Regions from separate parts of the Arthrobacter sp. Y3222053 genome, predicted to be linked through region 1. Evidence: riboswitches for the same ligand, from Rfam matches in the RefSeq annotation. Region 1 holds a riboswitch; each other region holds the start of a gene.
What was found. A riboswitch is a leader RNA that binds a small molecule or an ion and turns the genes downstream of it on or off. The one in region 1 is predicted to bind thiamine pyrophosphate.
Positions count from the first base shown of each region.

Region 2: another riboswitch for thiamine pyrophosphate. It lies ahead of thiO (glycine oxidase ThiO); the one in region 1 lies ahead of thiM (hydroxyethylthiazole kinase).
Region 3: another riboswitch for thiamine pyrophosphate. It lies ahead of AC5RUW_RS00435 (ECF transporter S component); the one in region 1 lies ahead of thiM (hydroxyethylthiazole kinase).

Region 1 is NZ_JBNHIA010000003.1:489,634-493,763, reverse strand. Features, by position in the region: gene AC5RUW_RS10330 (LacI family DNA-binding transcriptional regulator) at 1-219, shown strand, start outside; gene AC5RUW_RS10325 (multidrug effflux MFS transporter) at 228-1,589, opposite strand; gene AC5RUW_RS10320 (DUF5996 family protein) at 1,784-2,692, shown strand; TPP riboswitch at 2,754-2,843, shown strand; gene thiM (hydroxyethylthiazole kinase) at 2,835-3,644, shown strand; gene thiE (thiamine phosphate synthase) at 3,641-4,130, shown strand, end outside.
Region 2 is NZ_JBNHIA010000005.1:170,785-174,914, reverse strand. Features, by position in the region: gene AC5RUW_RS13700 (thiazole synthase) at 1-145, opposite strand, end outside; gene thiS (sulfur carrier protein ThiS) at 148-387, opposite strand; gene thiO (glycine oxidase ThiO) at 400-1,671, opposite strand; TPP riboswitch at 1,666-1,766, opposite strand; gene AC5RUW_RS13685 (LacI family DNA-binding transcriptional regulator) at 1,989-3,005, shown strand; gene AC5RUW_RS13680 (DUF6707 family protein) at 3,041-3,922, opposite strand; gene AC5RUW_RS13675 (NUDIX hydrolase family protein) at 3,984-4,130, opposite strand, start outside.
Region 3 is NZ_JBNHIA010000001.1:94,036-98,165, forward strand. Features, by position in the region: gene AC5RUW_RS00430 (ABC transporter ATP-binding protein) at 1-1,370, opposite strand, end outside; gene AC5RUW_RS00435 (ECF transporter S component) at 1,363-2,058, opposite strand; TPP riboswitch at 2,110-2,241, opposite strand; gene AC5RUW_RS00440 (DUF4235 domain-containing protein) at 2,328-2,591, shown strand; gene mnhG (monovalent cation/H(+) antiporter subunit G) at 2,601-3,107, opposite strand; gene AC5RUW_RS00450 (MrpF/PhaF family protein) at 3,110-3,370, opposite strand; gene AC5RUW_RS00455 (Na+/H+ antiporter subunit E) at 3,367-3,960, opposite strand; gene AC5RUW_RS00460 (Na+/H+ antiporter subunit D) at 3,957-4,130, opposite strand, start outside.

The DNA.
Region 1 (4,130 bases):
CCGGAGGAGCTGTCGATCGTGGGCTACGACGACCTGCCCATGGCGCGGTGGTCCTCACCGGCGTTGACCACCGTGCACCAGCCGCTGATCGAAATGGCCCAGGAGGCCGCCCGGATGGTGATGCAGCTGCGCGACGGGGAGCACCCGAACAACCTGCGCCTGGACCTGGCCACGTCCCTGGTGGTGCGGGACAGCACCGCGCCGCCGCCTGCCGGCTGAGCGGCCGGTCAGTTCCCCGAGGCGGCCGGCGGGCGGCGCAGGCTGCGCCCGGTACCCGGCCGCCGGCGGGAGTAGGCGGAGGCGCCGAATGCCAGGATGAGCACCATCATGGCGGCGCAGCCGATGACCACCAGGGACAGGTCCAGGGCGGAGGAGCCCAGCAGCCCGACCAGCGGGCTGATCAGCCCGGCCAGGCCCACCTGCAGGCAGCCGATCAGGGCGGCCGCGGTGCCGGCCATGTGGCCGTAGTCGTTCAGGGCCAAGGCGCTGGCGTTGGCCATGATGAAGCCCTGCATGCCCAGCACCAGCCAAAGCACCGCGATCAGGCCGACGACGCCGCCGAGGTCCAGCGCGATGACCAGCGGCAGCAGCAGCGCCAGCAGCAGCAGCACGGGAGCGGCCGTGCGCAGGATGCGCAGCGGCGCCGCCCGCTGCACCAGGGCGGCGTTGACCTGGGCGGTGACCACCATGGCCACGCCGTTGAAGGCGAAGATCCCGGCGAACTGGGCCGGGCTGAACCCGTACTGCTCCTGGAACACGAACGGTGAGCCGACCACGTAGCTCATGATCACGCCCATGCCCAGGCCGGGCAGCACGGCCAGGGACAGGAAGCGGCGGTCCCGCAGCAGCACCCGGTACCCCCGCGGGCGGGCGGCGGCCGCGTCCTCGCCCGCCTCGGCGGCGCGTGCGGCTTCGGCCGTCTCCGCCGCGGCGGCCGCCCGGGCACGGCGGTGCGGCGGCAGGGTCTCGGGCATCCAGCGCCAGACGATGACCACCAGCACGACGCCGATCAGGGCCAGGGCGAGGAACACGGCACGCCACTGCCACACGGCGATCACCGCCTGTCCCAGGGTGGGCGCCAGCAGCGGCGCGAGGCCGATGATGAGCATCAGGCGGGAAAGCATCCGGGCCGCGTCGGAGCCCTGGAACCGGTCCCGGATGACGGCGATCGCCACCACGCCGGCCGCGGCGTTGAAGAATCCCTGGAGTACCCGCAGCCCGATCAGCGTCTCGATATTCGGCACCACCGAGCACAGCAGCGAGACCAGCACGTGCAGGCTGATGCCCAGCAGCAGCGGCAGCCGCCGGCCCACGCGGTCGGAGAACGGGCCGATCACCAGCTGCCCGACGGCGGCGCCGAGCAGGGTGCCGGAGAGGGTGAACTGCGCGGCGGCGGCGCTGGTGTGCAGGTCCTCCGCCACGGCCGGCAGGGCCGGAAGATACATGTCCGTGGTGACTGCCGGCAGTGCGGCCAGGGCACCGAGCATCAGCACGTATTTCAGGCCGCGGCGACGGGCGGCAACTGTGTCGGAAACGGAACGGGAGCGGGAATCGGCCGACGCGGCCGCAGTGGTCTTCCTAGGGCGCATAAGGACTACAGCCTAGTGGGCATGGGCAGGCGGGGGAATGGACGTCCATTTTACGGCTGCATGACGCCGGTCGGCGGCACACTCGGCCGCCGGGGGCGGACGCCGTGCGCACCCTTGTCGGCGTCGGAGCCGGCCTCCAGACTGAGGGAAGGGCTGTGGGGGAGGCGCCGGTTTCCGCGAGAGAGGCGTAGGAGATGAAGACCAGGTTCCTGAACTATCCCGACTGGCAGGCCACCGCCGATACGCTGCACATGTTCCTGCAGATGGCGGGCAAGGTGAAGCTCGAGCGCAGCCCCAAGCGGCCCGAGTGGGCGCACGTCCGCCTGTTCCTGACCATCGACGGGATCGGCACCGGGATCATTCCGGCGCACGAGTCGAACTTCGAGATCTATTTCAACCTGCGCCGGCACCACGTCGTCGTGCAGAACAGCCGCGGCCTGCGGGAGAAGATCCCGCTGGGGCCGGGCCTGAGCGTCAAGGACTTCTACGAGCAGCTGATGGTGGCGCTGGACGACATCAACGCACCCACCCCGATCAACGTCCGGCCGCAGGAGTTCCACGACCCGGTCGACTTCGACCAGGATGACCGGCACGCCTCCTACGACCGGGAAGCGGTGACCCTGTTCCTGGAAAACCTGCATTTCGCGTACCGCAGCATCGCCGCGTTCATGGCGCCGTGGCGGGGCAAGGTGGAGATGCCCGCCTACTGGTTCGGCACCATGGACCTCACCGGCACGCTGTTCAGCGGCCAGGCGGCGCCCTATCCCGGCCGCGGCGAGATCGCCGCCGGATCCTTCGACGAGAAAGCCTGCGAGTTCGGATTCTGGCCCGGCGATCCGAAGTCTCCACGGCCGTCCTTCTTCGTGCTGCCCTATCCGTTCGTCAGCGACATCGGCAGCTACGAGGCCATGCTGAAACCCGACGCCGCCCGGTTCCTGGCCAAGGAATGCGAGTACGTGCTTCCCCTTGAGGACGCCCTGGCCACGGCGGACCCGCAGCAGACCGTGGTGGACTTCTGCTCCAGCGCCTTCGCCATCCTGCAGCGCCAGGATCCCTGGCCGGACCTGGACTGGGCCACGGAGGCCCTGACCTACCGCCGCTGACGCGCTGCGGGCAGGGCCCGCCGGGGGTTTGCCCCTGCCTGTGAGCGGGGCTACAGTCGAGGGCAGTGACACGGGGTGCCGCAAGGCTGAGATGAGACCCGTCGAACCTGATCTAGTTAGAACTAGCGAAGGGATGTCGCGGATGAGCATTCGCCTGACTCCGGACCTGACCATTGACCTCCTCGCGCAGCTGCGCGCCGGCACGCCGCTGGTGCAGTCGCTGACCAACGCGGTGGTCACCAACTTCACCGCCAACGCCCTGCTCGCGCTCGGCGCCGCTCCGGCGATGACCGACATTCCCGGGGAGGCCGGACCGTTTGCCCGGATCGCCTCCGGGGTGCTGATCAACCTGGGCACGCCCACCGCGGAGCAGCGCGAGGCGATGGCAGAGGCAGCGGACGCCGCCGCCGACGCCGGCACCCCCTGGGTGCTGGACCCGGTGGCCGTCGGCTCGCTGCCCGTCCGGACCCGGCTGGCCGCCGAACTGCTCGAACGCCGCCCGGCCGTGATCCGCGGCAACGCCTCCGAGATTATTGCCCTGGCCGGCCAGGGCGCCGGCGGCCGCGGCGTCGACGCCACCGACAACCCCGAGGACGCGCTGCCGGCCGCGCAGCTGCTGGCCGGCAAGTACGGCTCCGTGGTCGCGGTGTCCGGTCCGGTGGACCTGATCACCGACGGGCGGGACGTGCTCCGGATCGCCAACGGGCATCCGCTGCTGACCCGGATCACCGGCGGCGGCTGCGCCCTGGGCGCCGTCACCGCTGCATTCCTGGGCTCCGCGCCCGACGCCGACCGGCTGGCCGCCGCAGCCGCCGGCACCGCCGTCTACACCGTGGCGGCCGAAATTGCCGCCGAGCAGGCCGCTGGCCCGGGCAGCTTCGCCGTCGCGTTCCTTGACGCGCTCGCCGCCGTAGACGCCGCCGAGCTCGAGACCCGTCTGGACATTGCATGAGCACGGAGAACCTGATGGAGAACAACGCCTTGATGAGCGCTGCCAGTCCCCGCGCCCGGGCCCGCAGCACCGGCATCTACCTGGTTACCGACACCGCCCAGTGCGGGTCCCGCGGCCTGGTGGACACGGTGCGCGCGGCCGTCGACGGCGGCATCCGCACCGTCCAGGTGCGCGAGAAGGAGGCCTCCGGAGCGGAGTTCTTCGCCCGGGTGATGGCTGTCGCCGAAGCGGTGGGAGACCGGGCGCTGGTGCTGGTCGATGACCGGGTGGACATCTACCTGGCGGCCCGGGCCGCCGGTGCGGCCGTGCACGGCGTGCACGTGGGCCAGTCGGACCTGCCCGTCACCTCGGTACGGCAGCTGGTCGGTCCGGACGCCGTCGTTGGACTGACCGCCAACCGGCCCGAGCACCTGGCCGCGCTCGCCGCCCTGCCGGCCGGAACCGTGGACCATCTGGGCACCGGGGTCATCCGGCCCACCGCCACCA
Region 2 (4,130 bases), on a different contig from region 1:
GCAGGGCCACGGTGGTCAGTGCGGTGCCCGAGGCCAGCAGCGCCTGTTCCAGCGTGTGCAGCGAGCTGAGCCCACCGGTGCCCATGATGAGCCGGGAGCCCAGGGCCACACCGTCAATGACCAGCGGATCGGCGAAGGGGTCCATGATCAGCCTCCCTGCACGGCGGTGACGAGTTCGATGCTCTGCCCGTCCGCCACCGGGGTGGTGTGCCAGAGGCTGCGCGGCAGGACGACGGCGTCCACCGCCACCGCGACGCCCAGGCGGCCGCCGTCGGCCGGCTGGCCTGCCGGGTCGAGGGCGCGTCCGAGCGCGGAGGCGACGAGCTGGGACACCGTGGTGTCCTCGGGCACGGCGCGGGCGGCGCCGTTGAAGGTAATGGCCGGCATGGAGAGTTCCTTTCAGAGGTGCGTCGGGACGGAGCGGAAACGGTCCGGAGCTGCCGCGGCCAGATACGCGGCGTCCGCGGGTTCGGCCCCGGACGTGCCGGCGATCAGGCCGGCCGTGAGCCGGGCGGCAAGCGGCGCCAGCAGCACGCCGTGCCGGAAGAAGCCGGTGGCCAGCACCAGACCGGCAACCGGGCGGCCGTCGCCGGTGCAGGGAACGCCCAGGTAGGGCAGATCGTCGGGGGTGCCGGGCCGGGCCCGGGCCATTGTCTCCACCAGCTCCAGATCGTCCACCGCGGGCACCAGTGCCCGGGCATCCCGCAGCAGGGCGAAGACTCCGCCGACGTCCACTCCCGGGCGGTTGTCCTCGCGGGCGGTGGCGCCGATGACCAGGGAGCCGTCGGCCCGCGGCACAAGGTAGACGGGAAGGCCGCGGACCAACCCGCGCACGGTCCGTTCGAGCAGGGGAGGAGCCCCTGGCCGCACCCGGGCCCGCAGGATGTCCCCGAACACCGGCCGCACCGGAGGCAGGGTGAGCCCGGGCGGAAGGTTGGCCGGTTCCGGCCCTGCTCCGGTGGCCAGCACGGTCCAGCCGGCGCGCACGGTGGTGCCGCCCGCAAGGACCAGCCCGGCCACGGCGCCGTCGGCGGTGCGGTGCAGCGCCTCGGCACGGTCCCGGAGAACAATCGCCGGCCCGCCGTCGTCGGCACCCGGCGCCACCCAGGGGCCCGCGTCGCTGCAGCCGAGGGCGCCCAGGAGCGCGGCGGCCAGCATCCGGGGATCCACCTGGTGGTCGCCCGGAATCCGGAAGACGCCGGCCAGCCGCGGGCTGAGCGCCGGCTCCACCCTGCGGGCGGCCCGCAGCGGCAGCGGTTCCACCGCCATTCCGTGCCCCTCCTGCAGACGGCGCAGGTCCTCCAGGGCGTGCCGGTCGGCGGCATCGGCTGCGCAGACGAGGGTCTCGGTGGCCCGGTAGCCGGACGGCAGCCCCGACGCCCGTTCCACGGACGCAGCGAACGCCGGGTACTCCCCGGCGGCGGCGCGCATCAGCGGAAACAGGGCCTCCTGCTGATACTGGACCTCGCTGGCCGGGGCCAGCATGCCGGCGGCGGCCCGGGAAGCGCCCATGGCGGGGGCGGGATCCACCAGCGCCACCCGGAATCCGGCCAACCGTAGCCGCCACGCGACGGCGAGGCCGATCACGCCCGCGCCGGCCACCGCGACGTCCACCGACACGGGGCCGTCAGGCGCGGTGGGGCCGCCGGGAGCGGGGAGGGCAGCGTGCATCGGAGGGTCCTTTCCTACGGCGGCATAACCCGCATCAGGTGCGGCGGTCGGCGCTTAAGCCCTCTCAGCCCCGGAGGGCTCCCGCAGAACCGCTGATCCTTCTCAGCGTGTGGCCCAGCATACATGCGCCGATGACCGGGTTCACCGCCCGGCGCCGGCGGGCCGCCCGGCCGCTCGCCGTCATCGGAGGGCAATTCCGCCCCCACGTGGGATGAGGCTCATTAGAATGGACCCCTGCACCCTGGACGGCCGCGGCGGTCCGGGCCGATGCCAGCCCGCGTGACGCACCACGACCGATGTGAAAGTGAAGGCACTGCATGGAGAGATTCCCGGTGAGCATCAAGGACGTCGCCAGGGAAGCCCAGGTCTCGATCGGCACGGTCTCCAACGTGATCAACCGGCCCGAGATGGTCTCCGAAGACCGCCGCCGCCGGGTCCAGAAGGCCATCGAGGAACTGGGCTATGTGCGCAATGACGTCGCCCGGCAGCTGAAGGCGGGCCGCTCGCGCACCATCGGGCTGGTCGTGCAGGACACCGGGAACCCGTTCTACAACGAGATCGCCCGCGGAGCCGAGGCGGCCGCGGACGCCCACGGGCAGGCCGTCATCGTGGGCAACTCCGGGCTGTCCCGCAGCCGTGAGCAGGTTTACCTGGACCTGTTCGAGGAACAGCGGGTGCGCGGGGTGCTCATCACCCCGCAGTCCCCGGAACGGCGGCGGATCGAGCGGCTGCGCTCCCGCGGCACGCCGGTGGTGCTGGTCGATGAGCAGGCGCCGGCCTCCCAGTACTGTTCCCTGGCCGTCGACGACGTCGAGGGCGGCCGGATGGCGGTCACCCACCTGCTCGAGGGCGGAGCGCGGCGGATCACATTTGTGGGCGGGCCGACGTGCCTGCACCAGGTGGCGGACCGTGAAGCCGGAGCCCGGGCCGCCGTCGACGCCGTTCCCGGGGCGTCGCTGGACGTAGCGGATACCAAGTCCCTGACCGTGCTGGAGGGCCGCCGCGTCGGCGAGGCACTGCTGGGCAGGCCGGCGGCCGAACGCCCCGATGCGGTCTTCGCGGCCAACGACCTGCTCGCCATCGGACTGCTCCAGGCCTTCGTGTTCGGCCACCGCATCCGGGTGCCGCAGGACATCGCCCTGATCGGCTATGACGACATCGACTTCGCACCCTCAGCCATCGTTCCGCTGTCCTCCATCCGCCAGCCGGCGCGGTTGATCGGGCGCACCGCCGTCGAACTGCTGGAAGACGAGCTGGCCGAGGACCACCACCACCGGCACGTCAGCTTCCAGCCGGAACTGGTGGTGCGTGATTCGACCCGGGCGCCGCGCTAGCGGCAGGGAACCGCAGGGAACCGGGACGGGCAGGGCTAGGCGGGCTGCCCGTCGCGGCCGAGGGCCCGCACCGCGGCGAGCTCGGCGTCGATGCGCCGTTCCAGCTCGCCGGCGCTGAGGGTCTGCGAGCCGCCGTGGGCGCGCAGATAGAGCAGGGTGTCCAGGCGCAGCACCCGCCATTCCCGTTCGGCGGCCTGGTCTCCGGCCTCGGCGGCGCGGTGGATCTCGCGGTCGTACAGGTTCGGCTGGTTGAGCTGGCGCTGCAGCAGCTCGGCGGCGAGCTTGGCCTTCAGCGGATCGGTTTCGGAGTCGTCCGCGGCGCGAACCGCCCGGGCGAAGGCCGCCGAGGCCTCGGGGTCGCCCTGCTCGCGGGTGATGTGGGAGGCGAGGGCCAGGGTGCCCTGGATCCAGTGCCAGCGCCCGAAGTTGCCGTCGAAGGGCAGCCCGGTGAGCAGGGTGCTGACCTGCAGCGCGTGCCGGGCGTCGGCGAGGTCCACGTACAGCAGGTGCGCCAGGTCCCGGACGTCCTGCAGCTGGCTGCCGGACTTCACGTTGAACCCGCGGCCCAGCCGGGCCGTGATCTCGCGGACGGCGGGTTCGTCGGGGTGGGCCTGAGCGGCGGCGTCGAGGACGGCGGTGAAGCTCTCCTCCTCGGTGGGCACCGAACGGACGGCGGCCGACGGCGGCCCCTCCGGAGCCGGCGCCTGGACCCGCACGGTGGAACCGTACGCCATCCGGACGGTGCGGTTGTCCTCGAGCAGGGCCACCGCGAGGGCGGGAACGCCGAAGTCATCGGTTTCAATGCTCAGCGACTCGACCGGGGCGGCGCTGCCGTCGGCGAGAACCAGGCCCTGGCCCGGGCGGAGGTGCTCCGCGTTCACCCGGAAGGCATACGTCTCCGGCTGGTTCTCTGGCATTGCTGGTTCCTTCTCCCTCGGACGGTTCCCCCAGTATATAAAGATGCGGTAACGGCGCCGCTCAGCGCCCCCAGCCGGCGGAGGCCAGGGCCTGCCGGAGCAGGTCGCCGCGGCCGCCGGAGAATTCGTTGTACACCTCGGGGCGCAGCGCCTCCTCGGGCGTCAGCCAGGACAGCTCCAGGGCATCCTGCCGGGGATTGCACTCACC
Region 3 (4,130 bases), on a different contig from region 1:
AGCTGCGCCCAGGTCCGGGCGTCCTGGCCGAAGGTGGGTTCATCCAGCAGCAGCACCTGTGGCGCCGCCGCCAGGACCGTGGCCACGGACAGCCTGCGTTTCTCGCCGCCGGAGAGGGTGAACGGGTTGACGTCCATCAGGTGCCCGAGCCGCAGCCGTTCGGCCAGCTCCTCGACGACGGAGCTCCGCTCACGGCGGATGCGCCGCGGCCCGTAGGCCAGCTCGTCCCGTACCCTACCGGTGAGGAACTGGTGCTCGGGTTCCTGGAACACCGATCCGATCCGCTGGATCAGCTGCGGCGGCTTCCACCGCCGCGGCTCCGCCGCCAGCGTTCCGCGCAGGGCCGGCTCGGCGTGCAGCGAACCGGCCCGGGGCGGGGTCAGCCCGCCCAGTGCCAGGGCGAGGGTCGATTTGCCGGCGCCGTTGGGCCCGACGACGCCGAGCACGGTGCCCGCCTTCAGCTGCAGGTCCACGCCCGCCAGCACGGGTCCGGCGTGCCGGCTGCGTGCCACGGCCAGGTCCTCGGCGGTCAGGAGCGCATCTCCCGGGGCCCCAGGGGCCGGCAGCGGCGGGCCGCCGTCGGCTGCCAGCGGATCCAGGCCGGGCACCCAGACCCCTGCGGTGGCCAGCTGGCTGCGGACGCCCTGCCCGCCCAGCACCTGCTCCGGCGGACCGTCGGCGAGCAGCCCGCCGTCGGCCGCGAGCACGAGCACCCGGTCCACGACCGGGGCCCACACGGCGGTGCGGTGCTCGACCACGATCAGGGTCGCCCCGGTGCGTTCCACCGTTCGGGCGACGGCGTCGCGGACCTCCAGCACTCCCGCCGGATCCAGATTGGCGGTGGGCTCGTCCAGCAGCAGCAGGCCCGGCTGCATGGCAAGCACGGCGGCGAGGGCCAGGCGCTGCTTCTGGCCGCCGGAGAGGGCGGCGGTGGGATGCCCGGCCGGCAGGTGCCCCAGTCCGACGTCCTCCAGCGCCCGCGCGGTCCGGGCCGGGATCTGGGCTGCGGGGACGCGCAGGTTTTCGGCACCGAACGCCACCTCGTCGCCCACCCGGGAGAGCACCACCTGGCTCTCGGGGTCCTGCAGCACCAGGCCGGCGCGGCCGCGGGCGCTGCGCGGGTCGGCGCCGTCGATGCTCAGGCGCCCGGACTGCTCGCCGCCGCCGTCGCCCTCGTCATCGGCGAGGATGCCGGCCAGCGCGTGCAGCAGCGTCGACTTGCCTGCGCCGGACGCTCCGAGCAGCAGGACCCGCTCGCCGGCGCGGATGTGCAGGTCCAGTCCGCTGACCGCGGGCCGGCGGCGCCCGGCGTGCCGCCAGCCGAACCCCTCGGCGCGGACTTCGGCCGGGGCGGCGGGCTGATCAGGCATCGGCGCTGCGGCCGGCCGCGAACTGGGACAGGGCGCCGGTCCGCGCCAGTGCACGCATCGCCAGCCAGGAGAGCAGGCCCGCGATCACGAGTCCGGACACCGCGGCGAACAGCACGTAGAGGCCCTGCCACTGTGCGGCCCATTCGACGTTGTAGAGGATGTTCTCGCTGACGCCCAGGAAGACCCCGGCGGTCAGCCCGGCCAGCAGCGCCACCGGCAGGGTGTACCGGCGGTAGAGGAAGAGCAGGAAGACCAGTTCCGCGCCCAGGCCCTGGACGGCGCCGGAGAGCAGGACGGACAGGCCGTAGCTGGTCCCCAGGACCATGGACACGGCCGAGGCCAGGACCTCGCAGTAGATCGCGGCGCCGGGCCTGCGGATGATCAGCCCGCCCAGGACGCCGGCGATCAGCCAGCCTCCGCTGTAGAGGCCGAGCAGGGGCGGGAAGGCGGCGGTCAGGGCGCCGATGCCGCCGGCGCCCAGGGACCAGGCCCAGAAGACCACGCCCACGGCGACGGAAAGCACCGACGCGGTGACGATGTCCACCACCCGCCAGCGGGCGGAGGCGCGCCAGGATGCGGCGAACCGGGCGCCCCACCGGGGGCCGGGCGACGGCGTCGGGTGCGGGTCCGGGCTCGGGGCCGGCGGGGTGGAGCGGGGCTGCGGCGCGCTGCCGGAAGTGTTCTGCATGGAAATCCTCCTGGGTTGCAGGAGGGGAGGGAGAACGCCGGAACCGGCGCCGCCCCTGAGATCTCGACTCCCTTCGCCGGTACTAACCGGATCAGGTTCGAGGGTCTGCGGTGATCCGCACTCTCAGCGCCCTGTGCCGTGCCCGGTGTCCCGGTCCGCGGCGGCGCTCCCCTGTCGTGTGTTGGCGCTACCACTGTACATCCGATCGGGACGCGTGGGGCGGCTGTGTCGTAGGGTGGGGTCAAAGCCCCACAAGCGAAGGAATGCCCATGAACGTGATCCTCAAACTGCTCGGCACCGGCGTCAGCATCCTGGCCGGCATCGTCTCCGCCAAGGCCCTGGACTTCGTCTGGGAGAAGGCCACCGGGCAGGAGCCGCCGAAGGACGCCGAAGGCAGCCTCGAGGCCTCGCTGCGCTCGGCCGTCGTCTTCGCGCTGGTCTCCGGCGCGGTCAGCTCCGCGATCCGCGTCCTCACCAACCGGGGCACCCAGAAGGCCATCCAGCGCTATAAGCGCACCCCCGAGGTCGTCTGACCCGCGGACCTATCCTTCGAGCCGGCGGCGGCTGCGGCTGCCGCCGGCTCCGTCCGTTTCACGGGCGGCAGCCAGCTCCTCGGCGGACAGGTTCCCGGTTTGGTGCACGTCGTCCACCTGCGGATCGGCGTCGGCGCCCTCCTCAGCCTCCTGCGCCTCGGTGATGTAGCGCTGGGCGCGCTCGACGACGTCGTCCAGCTCGTCGATGCTCAGCAGCTCCGGCCGCAGGTGCTTGGTGCGGTAGCCGGCGCGGCCGATCATATGGGCGCTGACCGGGGCGGTCAGCAGCATGAGCAGCCAGCACAGGAACAGGACCGGCAGCAGCTTCCAGCTGGCGAACTCCACCGCCATCGCGGAAAGGAACAGCAGCAGGCCCAGCACCTGGGGCTTGGACGCCGCGTGCATGCGGCTCATCAGGTCCGGAAAGCGCATCAGGCCGATCGCGGCGGCCAGCGACATGAGGGCCCCGCCGATCATGAGCAGGCCGACGACGGCGTCGTGGAGGTTCTGGGACATGGTTACCTCCTGTCCGTGACGAAGCGGGCGACGGTGACCGAGCCGATGAAGCCGACCAGCGAGATCGAGATCAGCAGCGCCAGGTAGTCAAGGTGCCGGTTGACGATCATGTCGGTGGCCAGGCCGGCGCCGACCACCGCCAGCAGCACGTCCGCCGCGAGCACCCGGTCCAGGATGGACGGGCCCAGGACGATCCGGCCGATGGCGCCGAACGCCGACACCGCCAGCATGACGGCTACGATCACCGTAAATACGTTCATCATGCGCCTGCTCCCTGCTGTGCGTCGTCGAGCTTCCCGTCGGTGCGCTGCTCATCGGTCCTTAGCAGCTGCAGGTCCTCGCGGCTGCCCATGGTCCGGATCAGCCAGGCCTCGGTGCTGCGCACGTCCCGTCGGATCGCCTCCGCCTGCTCCTCGTTCGCGACGTTCAGGCAGTGCAGGTAGAGGGTGGAGGTGGAGCGGTCCACGTCCACTACCAGCGAACCGGGAATCAGCGACAGCGCATGGCCGGTGGCGGTGGTCAGCAGGTCGGACCGGGTCCGCAGCTTGACCGCCACCACCGCGTTGCGGATCCGCGGGCCCTTCCGAATCGCCAGCCACAGCACCTCGAAGCTGGCCAGCACCAGCTTGTACAGGAAGCGGAGGCCGAAGCCGAGTGCGTACAGCAGGTTGAACCTGCCGCTGAGCTGCACCGGAGGCAGGTAGAAGATGCGCATCACCACGGCGGCGATGACCACCCCGAACGCGAGGTTGGAGAGGCTGAAGTCCTGCCAGAGCGCTCCCCAGACAAAGACCAGCCAGATCAGCAGCGGCAGTTCCTTGATGACCGAAAGGTGGCGTCGTCTGCGGCTCACGGCATGGCCCCCTCTCCCAGGACCGCTTCGATGTACGGGGTGCGCTCCAGCAGGTCCATCGCCGCGTTGTCGCTGAGCTCATAGAGCGGACCCGCGAAAACGGTCAGGGCGAGACCCAGGCCGACCAGGCCCAGGGTGGCGCCGACCATGCTCTTGGGCAGCAGGGTGAC